3 regions of the Mesorhizobium sp. M0923 genome follow, and region 1 is predicted to be linked to each of the others. Evidence: predicted binding sites of a transcription regulator. Region 1 holds the regulator's gene; each other region holds the start of a gene.
The links. The regulator LexA, encoded in region 1, represses DNA repair genes until DNA is damaged. The targets are predictions, from matches to a motif close to TGTTCNNNNTGTGTTCNG.

Region 1 (4,861 bases):
CTTTCGGCCTGCGCCTCGGCCTCATCGATCGCCAGCGTCTCGTTCATGCCGGTGCGCATGATCGGGCGCAAATCGTGCACACCCGAGATCGATACGACATGGCGAATGCGCCGGACAATTTCGGGCGCCAGCGGCGTCGTCGTCGTAACCATCCGGCTAACAAGATGGCCACCGGCCGAGTGTCCGGTCAGCATCAGCGGCCCTGCGACCATCCCCGCCGCCTTGCCGATCGCCGCGCCGACTTCCTTGACGATGCCGCCAATGCGCATCTGCGGACAGAGCGTGTAGGACGGCATCGCCACGGCATAGCCGCGATCAACAGCGCCAGCGGCAAGATGCGACCAGAAACTCTTGTCGAATGCCATCCAGTAGCCGCCATGGACGAACACCACGAGCCCCTTGGGCTTGGTGGCCGGCAGGAAAAGATCGAGCCGGTTGCGTGGGCCATGGCCATAGGCCATGTCGAGCCGCGCCCGGCCCTCGGTCGAAAGCACGTCGCGAAAAACCCGCGCGGGCTCGACCCAGGCCGCCGGCCAGCGATCGCTGCCGGCTATGTTGGCGCCGTTGGCATAGGCGTTGTCCCAATCGGCAATGTGACGTTCGAACACCCTGCGCCCTCCCCTGGCAATATGGCCTTGCAACGAGCGTGAGCATCGCGCGGCGCGTCGTCGCCAGCCTCACGATTCCAGCTCTCGCATCAATCTCAAGTGACAGCCGCCTTGATGGCGAAGCGCGCATCCTTCCACGCACCGGTGCGCAGGATGTCCTCAAGCACTTCGACGGCCTGCCAGACATCGGCATAGCCGACATAGAGCGGGGTGAAGCCGAAGCGCATGGTCGATGGCGCGCGAAAATCGCCGATCACGCCACGTTCGATCAGCGCGCGCATGATCTGGTAGCCATGCTCGTGCATGAATGAAATCTGGCTGCCGCGTTTTTCCCCGTCGCGCGTGCTTTCGAGCGTTAGCCCGTAAGTGCCGCACTTTGCCTCGACGAGCTCGATGAACAGATCAGCCAGCGCGATGCTCTTCTTGCGCACCGCCGTCATGTCGACATCGTTCCAGATGTCGAGCGCGCCCTTCAGCGTGCGCATCGACAGGACCGGCTGGGTGCCGCACAGAAACCGGCGGATGCCGGTGCCGGCCGCATAGCCTGGCTCGAAGGCGAAGGGCCGTGCATGGCCCCACCAGCCGGTGAGCGGCTGCTGGATGTCGGCAAGATGCCGCTCAGCCGCATAGATGAAGGCAGGCGCGCCCGGTCCGCCATTCAGATATTTGTAGGTGCAGCCAACGGCAAAATCGGCGTTTGCCGTGTCGAGCTCGACTGGCATCGCACCGGCGGTGTGGCAGAGATCCCAGACGATCATCGCCCCGGCTTCCTGGGCCCTGCGCGTCAGCGCCGGCATGTCGCGCAGTTCGCCCGACTTGTAGTTGACGTGGTTGACCAGCACCACGGCGGTGCGTTCGTCGATCAGCTCTTCGATGCTCGGCGCGTCGACCCCCGAGAGGCGCAGCAGCGTATCTTTTCGCGTCGAAACCACACCCTCAGCCATGTAGAGGTCTGTCGGAAAACTGTCGCCCTCGGCGACGATGACCTGCCGCTCCGGCCGCATGGCCATGGCGGCGTGCAGCAGCTTGTAGATGTTGACCGATGTCGTGTCGCAGACCACCGTCTGGCCGGCCGCGGCACCGATCAGGCGCCCGAGCTGGTCGCCGAGTTCGAGCGGCATGTTGAACCAGCCGGCCGTGTTCCAGGCGCGGATGAGATCATGCGCCCATTCTTCGGTCGCTGCCTTGCTCAATTCATCGAAAGCGGCACGCGAAGCGGCCCCTAGCGAATTGCCGTCGAGATAGATCACTCCTTGCGGCAGCACAAAGCGGTCGCGCATCGCGCGCAGCGGATCTGCAGCATCCATCGCCCTTATGGCAACGAGATCGCGAATTCCTGTCATGATTTGTCTGCTCCCCCAAGATTCACCGCAACGCCGGACACGCATCGACGGCATCCATCGGTCACGAGCGGTTCTCCATTACCTGGTATCGCGCAGCAAGGCTCCACCGGCGACAAGTTGCCTGACCACGCGGTGGAAACCAGGAGCCAAGCCAACCCAAGGTTGGCGTTTTGAGTTCGTTTCGTTCACGGTGCATTGACCAAACCGCACAGTCGATACGGCTTCAATTCCGTGCCCTTTGCCGGCTGACGGCCGATACCAGTGCCGCCTTCTGGGAACCCAGAGGCCGCAAACGAAAGCAGAATCAAGGCGATGACGCCCGCGGCGGTGAAAATGCAGCGTTCCGGTTTGGTGAGTGGTATCGTTTCCCGAGCCCTAACACATTCATTAAACTTTAAACAGTTGCGGAACACAACTGGAACAGATAGTGTTTGTTCTGGGTTTGTTTTTCTGATTCTGTTGGGGGTCGCTATGCTGACACGCAAACAACACGAACTGCTTATGTTCATCCACGAAAGGCTGAAGGAAAGCGGTATCCCGCCCTCCTTCGACGAGATGAAGGAAGCGCTCGACCTGGCTTCCAAATCGGGAATCCACCGGCTGATTACGGCGCTGGAGGAGCGCGGCTTCATTCGCCGTTTGCCCAACCGGGCCCGTGCACTGGAGGTGCTGCGCCTGCCCGATTCGATCGCCCCCGGCCTCAATGCGGCACGCAAGTTCTCGCCGAGCGTCATCCAGGGCAGTCTTGGGCAAGGTCCTCGGCAGGGCAAGCCGACATCGTCGCGCATGCCTGCAGCCGGCAATGACGACGATGTCGTCGCCGCCGTGTCGATCCCGGTGATGGGCCGCATCGCCGCCGGTGTGCCGATCGATGCCATCCAGCACCAGACGCATTCGATCTCGGTGCCGCCGGACATGATCATGGGCGGCGAGCATTATGCGCTGGAGGTCAAAGGCGATTCGATGATCGAGGCTGGCATTTTCGACGGCGACACGGTGATCATCCGCAATGCCGATACGGCGAGCCCCGGTGAGATCGTGGTGGCACTGGTCGACGAGGAAGAAGCGACGCTGAAGCGGTTCCGCCGCAAGGGCGCCTCGATCGCCCTGGAAGCCGCCAATCCGGCCTACGAGACGCGCATCTTCGGACCAGACAGGGTCAAGGTGCAGGGCAAGCTCGTTGGGCTGATCCGCCGCTACTGAGCTGCGCCCTTGGCGCCGGCTTTTGGCTTGTCGGCTCTGCGGTATGGCGGCATGCCCCGCGCCGCGCGGGAAAATTTCCGCTGCACGTGCCAGGGCCGGTATGATTTTTCGACGGCGAAGCGGATTTCGGCGCGTGTTGCCGCTTGTGGATCGAAATAGACGGCCGCACTTCCCGCGCGCGCCAGTTGCCGTTTGGTGACGACGAGGACCAGCCGGTCGTAGTAGCAGGGATTATGGGCGGTGGCGTCGTCGATGACGATCAAGCTGGCAAAGGCGCAGGCTGGCCGTGCAGTATCGCGGTCATTGGCTAGCGCGATGATCGCGCCGGATGGATGCCTGGCAAGGCAGAGACCGTCCGTGCAAATGAACGGCATGCCCGGCGGTAAGTCGGCCGGATCGGCAATGTCGAATTGCGGATCGTTCTTTCCAGGTGTTTCCGGCGCGACGATAGCCTCTGATGTGAGCGCGCGTTTCCAGTTGTCGATGGTGAACTCATTCGGGCGTGCCCGGTTGACCGCGAGTTCACCGCTGCCGATCGGCAGCGCGACGAGCCGTGCGTCCTCCGAGATCAATACATCGGGTACGCGCGTCTGCGTTGTCGTTAGCAAGCCGGCGAGCGCAAAAGGAAGGGCCACGAGCCGCAACCAGGTCGTCGCCATGCTGGCAATGACGAGGGCGATCGTCACCAAAAGGACAGATCTCAGCGAAATCAGCCCGACCGCATCGATCGGCGAGCGCTCGGAGATCCACCCGGACAGGGCGATCATCGCCGTCAGCCCCTTGCCCATCACGTAGAGGAAAGGCCCATCCGCGCCGAACGGCATCGCCAGCGCACTGAGGACGGCGAAGGGCATGACGACCAGTGAGATGATAGGCATGATGGCCAGATTGGCGAACAGGCTGAGCGGCGCCACGCGCTGGAAATGCCATATGGCGAAAAGCGCCGTGGCGCTCCCTGCAATGATCGAGGTCATCGCTAGGCCGCCCATGCCCAGCAGTACCTTTCTAGTGGCAAAGCGTAGCGGCGACCGCCGGGGCGGCGGCGTGGTGGCCCCGCCGGCGCGGTAATCGGACCAGCCTGCATAGGCGCCGACAAGGGCCGCCGTCGCGGCGAAGGACATCTGGAAGCTCGGACCGACCACCTCGTGCGGCGACACCAGAATGACCGCGATGGCCGAGATCGCCAGGTTGCGCATGGTGAGCGCGGCCCGGTCGAACAGCACGGCGATAAGCATCACCGCCAGCATGATGAAGCTGCGTTCGGCCGCCACCACAATGCCGGAAAAGACGAGGTAGGCCGCAATCGAAAAAAGCGCGGCGGCCGCGGCATATTTCTTGACCGGCCGTCGCGATGAGAAATCGGGAAACAACGCAAAGGTGCCGCGTAGCAGCGCCATGATGGTGCCGGCGACCAACGCCATATGCAGCCCCGAGATGGAGATGATGTGATAGATGCCTGTACGCCGCATCGCTTCGTTGATCTCCTCGGGAATGCCGGCGCGCACGCCGACGATCAGCGCAGCAGCAATCTCGCCCTCGGCGCCGCCGATGCGGCTGCGGATATGGTCGGCGATGGATTCGCGCGCGTCTTCGATCGAGGAAGAAAGCCGCGCGGCAAGCGGCATGCTGCCCGACGACACGACTTTCGGATTGCCGAGAAAAAAGCCGCTGCCGCCGATACCGGCGAAATAGCTGTCGAAGGAGAAA
Region 2 (4,861 bases), on a different contig from region 1:
CCGTGAGAATGCGCATGGCATTCGCCTCGGCATCAAGAAGGGCGGCTGCGCCGGCATGGAATATACGGTCGACCTGGTGACCGAGCCCAACACTAAGGACGATCATATCGAGCGCGACGGCGCCCACGTCTATGTCGCGCCTGAGGCAGCGCTTTTCCTGTTCGGCACCGAGATGGATTTCGAGCAGACGACGCTGCGCACCGGCTTCACCTTCCGCAACCCGAACCAGAGCTCGGCCTGCGGCTGCGGCGAATCGGTCGAATTGAAGCCTGCCGATCTGAAGGCACTGGCCGAGGCGCGCGCTTCGGCCTAAGGCTTTTCCTTCGCCGTTCCCGGCGGCAATCGCATACGGGGAGGCCCCCTCATCCGGCCCTTCGGGCCACCTTCTCCCCGATGGGGAGAAGAGGCTGGCGCCAGCGCTGGGCGACTTCCTCTCCCCTCGGGGAGAGGTCGGATTGCCCCGGATTGCCCTTCGCAATTCGGTTGGCAATCCGGGTGAGGGGGCGCTTGCCCATACGCGATAGCGAACGGGGAGAAGAAACGCTAATCCACCCACATCCCGGTTCGTTTGTGCCAGTCGGCGATCGACTCTTCCGGGTAGACATCGAAGACCTTGTCGCCCTTGCCGATATCGGGCTCGACCCAGTTCGCCTTGTATTTCAGCATCAGATGCACCTTCTCCGGCGGCTTCGGCAGGTTTGTGTCGATTGCCGAGGCAAACGGATGCACCAGCTCCGGCCAGGTTGGATCGTAGAGCCAGAGTGCCGTCCCGCATTTCGTGCAGAAGCTCCGTTCGCCCGTCGAGATCTCGCGTTGCGGGTGCTCGTCGTCCTCGATCTCGGCCCGGTAGACGCCGAGATGGCGCTTGCCCTCGATTTTCAGCGTCTCGTAATCGGCGCCGAGATTGATGGCGAAACCGCCGCCGCCCTGCTGCTTGCGGCAGATCGAGCAGTAGCACAGCATGAACGGCACCGGCGTGTGGCTTTCCACCTCGAAACGCACGGCATTGCACCGGCAGGACCCTTTGAGCAGAAGCGGCATGAAAAACTCCGATGAAACTGATTCTGAACTTGTCAGGATGGTGCCGGTAGCGGCGATGACAAGGGGAAATCCCGGTGACATGATCGCGCCATGGACAACGAGCGCATAGAAGAGCTTTTCGAAGGCCTCGGTCCGGTCAGCATCCGCAAGCTGTTCGGCGGCAAGGGCATCTATTTCGATGGCGTCATCGTCGCCATTGTCATCCGTGGCGAATTGATGCTGAAGGCCGACGCCGAAAGCGCCCCGGATTTCGAAGCGGCCGGCTGCCGGCAATGGACCTATACCGGCTCGCGCCACGGAAAGCTGGTGTCGATGCCCTATTGGAGCGTTCCCGACAGCGCTTTCGACGACCCCGACGAGATGGCGATCTGGGCGCGCCGCGCCTACGAGGCAGGACGGCGCGCCGGCAAATAGGCTGCGTCATGCTTCGGCAATTCTGGGCCGCATTTCACGCCAGGTCCCGCGCCTCGGGCACGAGCGCCAGCGCCTCGGCAAAGCCGGCACCGCTGAAGGCCGCAACAGTATCGGCGCTCTCGAGGGCGAGCATAGATACGGCAACGCCTTCGCGCAGTGCCGCGCGCAGCGTCAGGCCGCGCAGCAGGGCGGCGATCGTCGCGCCGGCCAATGCGTCGCCGGCGCCGGCAGCATCGGTCCGCTTTTGGAGCGGCGGTGGCAGGATCGAGAACGCGCCCAATTTGTCGAAACCGAGGACCGGTCCGTCGCCAGCGGTGATCACGCCGCTTTTAAGGCCCGCGCGTCTCAGGCCGTCGACGATGCCTTGGTCGTCAGCATCGAGGTCGACGCCGGCGAGCACGCCAGCCTCGTGCCGGTTCATGAAGGCGAGTGCCAGAAGATCAAGCACCGGCGTCAGCCGCGCCGCTTTGCTGGGCGAGACGGCAAGCGCAAACACCGGCTTGCCGGCGGCGAGTGCCGCCAGCCGCGCCACTGCGGAAGACGGCAGGTTGGCGTCGCACAGCACCGCGTCGGCCGAACCGATCGCGTCTCGCACCTTGGCGCGGCGGATCTGCTTGGGAAGCGCCAGCTCGTAGAGCACCATGTCGGCAAGGCCGGCGATCAGCCCGCCGTCGCTATCGACCAGCATCGTATGGCTTGGCGTCGCGCGGTCGAGGAACACCGCCGACAAATCGGCAATGCCGGCGTCGGTGACGGCGCGTAAAACCGTGTCGCCCAGGGCATCGCCGCCGCGCACCGAAAGCAGCGAGGCCGAGACGCCGCGCCGCACCGCACAGCGCAAGGCGTTGAAGGCGGCGCCGCCGACATGCTCGCGCATCGTGCCGGGGTTGGAAGCGGCCGGCACGAAGGCGCCGGCAACCCGGCCGCGCCGCTCGATATAGGCGCCACCCACGGCCAGGATCGTCGGGGATTTCATCATGCCGGCAAAATGCCCTTTGCTGTTGCCCGGGAGGAGACTAGGTCGCCGGGCGGAACCCTGCAATCGCGGGTGCGATTCGGATGGTGGCGGCAACGGCGCCGCATGCGAGGCGGGATACGTCCGGAAGCAAAATTGCGAAACAAAAATAGAACAGATATGGATATCAGTTATTTTTCAAACCCTTGGGGCTCATTGACAAATGAGAACAAACGAGGTACATTCTTTTAAGGATTGCGGGATTGTCCGGCCTCCATTGACGACCACGGGGTGATGTATCATGGCTCAGAATTCTTTGCGGCTTGTAGAGGACAAAGCGGTGGACAAATCAAAGGCTCTGGATGCGGCGCTGTCGCAAATCGAGCGTGCCTTCGGCAAGGGTTCGATCATGCGGCTCGGCGCGAACGAGCAGGTCGTCGAGATCGAAACGGTGCCGACCGGCTCGCTTGGGTTGGACATCGCGCTTGGCGTCGGCGGCCTGCCGCGCGGCCGCATCGTCGAGATCTACGGACCGGAAAGCTCGGGCAAGACGACGCTGGCGCTGCACACGGTGGCCGAAGCCCAGAAGAAGGGCGGCATCTGCGCCTTTGTCGATGCCGAGCATGCGCTCGATCCGGTCTATGCCCGCAAGCTCGGCGTCGATCTCGAAAACCTGCTGATCTCGCAGCCCGATACCGGCGAACAGGCGCTGGAGATCTGCGACACGCTGGTGCGCTCCGGCGCCATCGACGTGCTGGTGGTCGATTCGGTGGCGGCGCTGACGCCGCGGGCCGAAATCGAAGGCGAGATGGGCGATTCGCTGCCCGGCCTGCAGGCCCGCCTGATGAGCCAGGCACTGCGCAAGCTCACCGCCTCGATCTCGCGCTCCAACACCATGGTCATCTTCATCAACCAGATCCGCATGAAGATCGGCGTCATGTTTGGTTCGCCCGAGACGACGACCGGCGGCAACGCGCTGAAATTCTATGCCTCGGTCCGCCTCGACATCCGCCGCATCGGCTCGGTCAAGGATCGCGACGAGGTCGTCGGCAACCAGACCCGCGTCAAGGTCGTCAAGAACAAGCTGGCGCCGCCCTTCAAGGTGGTCGAGTTCGACATCATGTATGGCGAGGGCGTCTCCAAAACCGGCGAGCTGGTCGATCTCGGCGTCAAGGCTGGCGTGGTCGAAAAGTCGGGCGCCTGGTTCTCCTATAATTCGCAGCGTCTCGGCCAGGGCCGCGAAAACGCAAAACTGTTCCTGCGCGACAATCCCGACACGGCGCGCGAGATCGAATTGGCGCTGAGGCAGAATGCCGGATTGATCGCCGAGAAATTCCTTGAGAACGGCGGCTCCGAAAGCAGCGACGACGGTTTCGAGGACGACGCCGGGGCGATGTAGGAAAAGCGACGCCTCCCGGAGCGTCAGCCAGGTTTGGATTTGATGTTTTGATTTTGAGTTTGCGTAATCGGTACATTTTGAACCGCCGGCCCCGTGCCGGCGGTTGGCGTTTGACGGCGAGTCAGACGCATTTCAAAGCGCCGGTGAAAGCCGGGATTTGAGCCCATTTGGTGTTTCTGGACAGGCTGCGGTGCGACCGCTAAAAGGCCATGTCTATTTTCCGCCGGCAGCCGGCGGTTCTCTCGAAAAGGCAGTATTCATGAGTGGCGTCAACGAGATCCGGTCGGCATTTCTCGACTATTTTCGCAAGGAAGGTCACGAGGTCGTCGCGTCGAGCCCGCTGGTGCCGCGCAACGACCCGACGCTGATGTTCACCAATGCCGGCATGGTGCAGTTCAAGAACGTTTTCACCGGTCTGGAGAAGCGGCCCTATTCGCGTGCGACGACTGCCCAGAAGAGTGTTCGTGCCGGCGGCAAGCACAACGACCTCGACAATGTCGGCTACACCGCGCGACACCTGACCTTCTTCGAGATGCTCGGCAATTTCTCCTTCGGCGATTATTTCAAGGAGCGCGCCATAGAGCTTGCCTGGAACCTGATCACCAGGGAGTTCGGGCTGAAGAAGGACAAGCTGCTGGTCACCGTCTATCACAACGACGACGAGGCCGCCTCCTACTGGAAGAAGATCGCCGGTCTTTCCGACGATCGCATCATCCGCATCGCGACCTCGGACAATTTCTGGGCAATGGGCGACACCGGACCGTGCGGGCCGTGTTCGGAGATATTCATCGACCGTGGCGAGCACATCTGGGGTGGCCCTCCCGGCAGTCCCGAGGAGGATGGCGACCGTTTCCTCGAATTCTGGAACCTGGTGTTCATGCAGTATGAACAGGTGACGAAGGACGAGCGCGTCGACCTGCCGCGTCCGTCGATCGACACGGGCATGGGCCTCGAGCGCATGGCCTCCATCCTGCAAGGGGTTGAAAGCGTCTTCGAGACCGACCTGTTCCGCCACCTGATCGACGCTGCGTCGTCGGCGCTTGGCCGCGGTC
Region 3 (4,861 bases), on a different contig from region 1:
CGCGGCGATCGCCGGCACGTTCTCGGTAATGATCAACTTCACCTGGTGGCCGACGGCGGGCGACGGATACCTGCTGCCGGTGCTGGCATCGGTGTTCGTCGGAGGCACGCCGACCTGGGGCGGCATCGGCACCGTCGTCGGCGGCGCGATCGGCGCGGTTACGGTGTCCTTCATCCAGACCGGCGTCGTCGCGGCGGGACTGAGCGGCTTCTACGTCCAGTTCTTCAACGGGCTGATCATCATCCTGTCGCTGCTCGGCCATAAGTGGAACCAAGCGCGGTATCGGTGACCGGCGGCCTCAAACCCCCGTGACAAACCCGTCCAGCACGCGTTTCTGGCCGGCCTTGTCGAAGTCGATGGTCAGCTTGTTGCCTTCGATGGCCGAGATGTTGCCGTTGCCGAATTTCTGGTGGAAGACGCGGTCGCCAACGCTGAAGGGGGAGGGCGTGTCGGCGACGGATTTGGCGACCAGCTCGCCGTCGATGGTGCGGCCCTTGATCGAGGTGCGGCCGGCACCGTAGCCCGAGTCGGTTTCGCCATAGCCGATGCGCTCGACCTGGTGGCCGGAGCGCGTGCCCCAATTGCGGTCGGTCGCTTCGGTGCGGTTGGCCTGAGCACGTTGCCAGCCCGGTGTCGCATAGGTGCTGGAGAAGGCGCCGGATTTCTCGGCGCCGTTGTTGCCACCGATGTTATCGAAGCGCGACGCCCCATAAGGATTCTGTCTTCCAGCCCCCTGGCCGCCACGACCGGGAGCGAACGAGCCGCCACCATAGGCATTGCCGTAGCCGCCATAGGAGTTGCCGCTCTCGGCGACCTCGACATGGGCTTCCGGCAGCTCGTCGAGGAAGCGCGACGGGATGGTCGATTGCCAGAGGCCGTGGATGCGGCGGTTGGAGACAAACCAGAGATGCAGGTTCTTCTTGGCGCGGGTCAGGCCGACATAGGCAAGGCGGCGCTCCTCCTCGAGCCCGGACCGGCCACCCTCGTCGAGGGAACGCTGGTGCGGGAACAGGCCTTCCTCCCAGCCGGGCAGGAACACGGTTTCGAATTCGAGGCCCTTGGCCGAATGCAGCGTCATGATGTTGACGGCGTCGAGCTCAGCGTTCTGCTCGGCGTCCATCACCAGCGCGACATGTTCGAGGAAGGAGCGCAGCGATTCATACTCCTCCATGGAGCGTATCAGCTCCTTTAGGTTCTCCAGCCGGCCGGGCGCTTCGACCGAGCGGTCGTTCTTCCACATGTCTGTGTAGCCGCTCTCCTCCAAAATGGTCTCGGCGAGTTCGGTGTGCGGGGTGGTTTCGAGAGCCTTTTGCCAGCGCTCGAAATTGGCTGATACCTCGCGAAGTGCGGCACGCGGCTTCGGCTTCAGCTCGTCGCTTTCGGCCAGTTTTGCCGCCGCCTCCAGCATCGGGATGCGCAGCGCGCGTGCGGTGTCGTGGACCTGGCGGATGGTGGCCTCGCCCAACCCGCGTTTCGGCACGTTGACGATGCGCTCGAAGGCGAGGTCGTCGGCGCCTTGTGCGACGACGCGGAAGAAGGCCAATGCGTCGCGAATCTCGAGCCGCTCATAGAAGCGCGGGCCGCCGATGACGCGGTAATTGAGCCCGAGCGTGACGAAGCGGTCCTCGAATTCGCGCATCTGGAAAGACGCGCGGACGAGAATCGCCATATCGTTCAAATTGTGCTTCTGGCGCTGGTAGGCCTCGATGGTCTCGCCGACGGCGCGGGCCTCCTCCTCGGAATCCCAGGCGGCGTGGACATGCACCTTCTCGTCGTCCTCGGCGATCTTCTCGGTAAACAGCGTCTTGCCGAAGCGGCCCTCATTGTGGGCGATGAGATGCGAGGCGGTGCCGAGGATGTGCGCGGTCGAGCGGTAGTTGCGCTCCAGCCGGATGATGGTGGCGCCGGGGAAATCCTTGTCGAAGCGCAGGATGTTGTCGACTTCGGCGCCGCGCCAGCCATAGATCGACTGGTCGTCGTCGCCGACGCAGCAGATGTTAACTTTGCTTTCGCTCACGGCCGCGCGCGAGCTTCGCTCGCTGGCCTCCGCGGGGGCGGCCTGGCCGGCCGACGCCCGGTCGGGCTTGCGGCCTTCGGCCGAAGAGCGCCCAATCTCCCCCGCGAGGGGGGAGATTGGCTTGCCTTGAGGCCGCTGGGCCAGCAGGCGCAGCCACATGTACTGTGCGGTGTTGGTGTCCTGGTACTCGTCGACGAGGATGTAGCGGAAGCGCTTGTGGTATTCCTTCAGCACGTCCGGATTGGCGCGGAAGATGCGGATCGGGTGACATAGGAGATCGCCGAAGTCACAGGCATTCAGCGTCTGCAGCCGCTCCTGATAGGCCTTGTAGAGTTCGCGGCCCTTGCCGTTGGCGAAGGCACGGGCATCGCCCTCGGGGATGTCGGCGGGACCGAGGCCCTTGTTCTTCCAGCCGTCGATCATCTGGGCGAACTGCTTGGCCGGCCAGCGCTTGTCGTCCAGCCCTTCCGCCTGGATGAGCTGTTTGATCAGCCGCACGACATCGTCGGTGTCGAGAATGGTGAAGTCGGATTTGAGCCCGGCCAGCTCGGCATGTCGGCGCAGCAGCTTCACGCCAATCGAGTGGAAGGTGCCGAGCCACGGCATGCCCTCGACATTGCCTTCGCCGATCAACAGGCCGATGCGCTGCTTCATCTCGCGCGCCGCCTTGTTGGTGAAGGTGACGGCGAGGATCTGCGAAGGGAAGGCCTTGCCGGTGGCAAGGATGTGGGCGATGCGGGTGGTCAAGACGCGCGTCTTGCCGGTGCCGGCGCCGGCCAGCACCAGCACCGGGCCTTCGGTGGTTTCCACCGCCAGCCGCTGCTCGGGGTTGAGGCCGTTGAGATAATCGGGCGCGTTGTTTTGATTGCTGCGGGCAGCCATGGCGCGCGCGGCGATGCCCGACGGGGCCACGGGCCGCGCGTTCGGTTCGTCAAAAAAGGGCATGTCTTCCGAAAAGCCGGACATCTCTCCCCGAATGTAGTGATTCGGCAGCGAAAGGCCAGAAGTGTCTCCGTTTTGTTCTCTGTCCAGTCGGTAGACTCACAATCTGAATGGGTCCGCTAACCAAAACGCCGAGCTTGCCGTGGGTCGACGCCGTAAAACGCCGAGCTTGCTTGACAGGGGAAGCGGGCCGGAGAAAGTTGCGTGGGGGCAGGCACGCAATGCGGGGTTGCCCATGGACGCGTCGCGGAGCGCACCAGTCGAAGGAGCACCGTCTTGGCTGTGGTCATCACCTCCCTGATCCTTTTCCTCATCGGCCTGGCGCTTGGCGGCGGCGGCATCTGGCTCGTGACGCTGGGCGGCAGCTGGTATTACGTCATCGCCGGCATAGCTTTCCTGATCGCTGCCTGGCTGCTCTACAGGCGCAGATCCACGGCGCTGTGGCTCTACGCGGCGATCGTGCTCGGCACGCTCGCCTGGGCTGTCTGGGAAACCGGCTTCGACTGGTGGGAGCTCGGCCCGCGCGGCGGCATCATCGTGCTTGTCGCGCTGTGGCTATTGACGCCATGGGCGCGGCGCGGGCTTACCGGTCCCGACGGACGAGCGCCGCTGATCCTCGCGGTGCTGGCATCGCTCGGCGTCGCCGGTTATTCGATGACGACGGACCCAAAGGATATTGCCGGCCAACTCAACACCGACAAGGTGACGCCGACGGCCGAACTCGGCGGCAATGTGCCGGCCGGCGAATGGCACTATTACGGTCGCACGCAATATGGCCAGCGCTATTCGCCGCTCGACCAGATCACCCCCGAAAACGTTGCCAATCTGCAGCCGGCCTGGACCTATCGCACCGGCGACGTGAAAGGGCCCGACGACATCGGCGAGACGACCTATCAGGTGACGCCGCTGAAAATCGCCGACACGCTCTACATCTGCACGCCGCATAATTTCGCCATCGCCATCGATGCCGCGAGCGGCAAGGAGAAATGGCGTTTCGATCCGCAGGTCAAGCTCAACAAGGACCGCCAGCACCAGACCTGCCGCGGCGTGGCTTACTATGCCGATGCCAAGATCGCCGCCGGCCAGCCCTGCGCCACGCGCATCTATCTGCCGACATCGGACGCCCGGCTGATCGCGCTCGACGCGGCGAATGGCCAGGTCTGTCCGACATTTGCCGAGGGCGGCACGCTGAACCTGCTCGCCAACATGCCATATCCGAAGCCGGGCTATTACTATTCGACTTCCGCGCCGCTGATCGTCGCCAACAAGATCATCGTCGGCGGCGCGGTCAACGACAATTATTCGACGCAGGAGCCGTCCGGGGTCATCCGTGCCTACGATGCCGACACCGGCGCGCTGTTATGGAATTGGGATTCCGGCAATCCGGACCAGACGACGCCGCTGCCGCCGGGCCAGACCTACACCAACAACTCGCCCAATATGTGGTCGACGGCGAGCGCCGACGAGAAGCTCGGCCTGCTCTATGTGCCGCTCGGCAACAAGACGCCGGACCAGCTCGGCGCCGGACGCAGCGCCAATGACGAGAAATTCTCTTCCTCGATCACCGCGCTCGATCTCAACACCGGACAATTGCGCTGGGTGCGGCAGACCGTGCATCACGATCTCTGGGACATGGACGTGCCGGCGCAGCCGACGCTGGTCGACATAACCACGGCCAGTGGTGTGGTGCCGGCGCTGGTCGGGCCGACCAAGCAGGGCGACCTCTATGTGCTCGACCGGCGCAGCGGCGAGCCGATCGTTCCGGTCAAGGAAGTGCCGGCGCCGGGCGGCGCGATCGAAGGCGACCATACCTCGCCGACGCAGCCGGTCTCGGACCTCAGCTTCAGTCCGAAGCCACTGACCGGCGCGGATATGTGGGGCATCACCATGTTCGACCAGCTG

Region 2: the regulator LexA is predicted to act here: its motif matches at 2,570-2,587, upstream of recA (recombinase RecA).
Region 3: the regulator LexA is predicted to act here: its motif matches at 3,025-3,042, upstream of NKH89_RS11220 (ATP-dependent helicase).

The regions. Positions count from the first base shown of each region.
Region 1 covers NZ_JAMYNW010000001.1:501,846-506,706, reverse strand. The annotation lists gene NKH89_RS02430 (hormone-sensitive lipase) at 1-608, opposite strand, end outside; gene kynU (kynureninase) at 704-1,951, opposite strand; gene lexA (transcriptional repressor LexA) at 2,423-3,154, shown strand; gene NKH89_RS02415 (ComEC/Rec2 family competence protein) at 3,148-4,861, opposite strand, start outside.
Region 2 covers NZ_JAMYNW010000008.1:148,410-153,270, reverse strand. The annotation lists gene sufA (Fe-S cluster assembly scaffold SufA) at 1-313, shown strand, start outside; gene NKH89_RS16080 (GFA family protein) at 544-1,041, opposite strand; gene NKH89_RS16075 (TfoX/Sxy family protein) at 1,132-1,455, shown strand; gene NKH89_RS16070 (PfkB family carbohydrate kinase) at 1,490-2,434, opposite strand; gene recA (recombinase RecA) at 2,712-3,809, shown strand; gene alaS (alanine--tRNA ligase) at 4,069-4,861, shown strand, end outside.
Region 3 covers NZ_JAMYNW010000005.1:233,827-238,687, forward strand. The annotation lists gene NKH89_RS11215 (ABC transporter permease) at 1-289, shown strand, start outside; gene NKH89_RS11220 (ATP-dependent helicase) at 299-2,983, opposite strand; gene NKH89_RS11225 (glucose/quinate/shikimate family membrane-bound PQQ-dependent dehydrogenase) at 3,236-4,861, shown strand, end outside.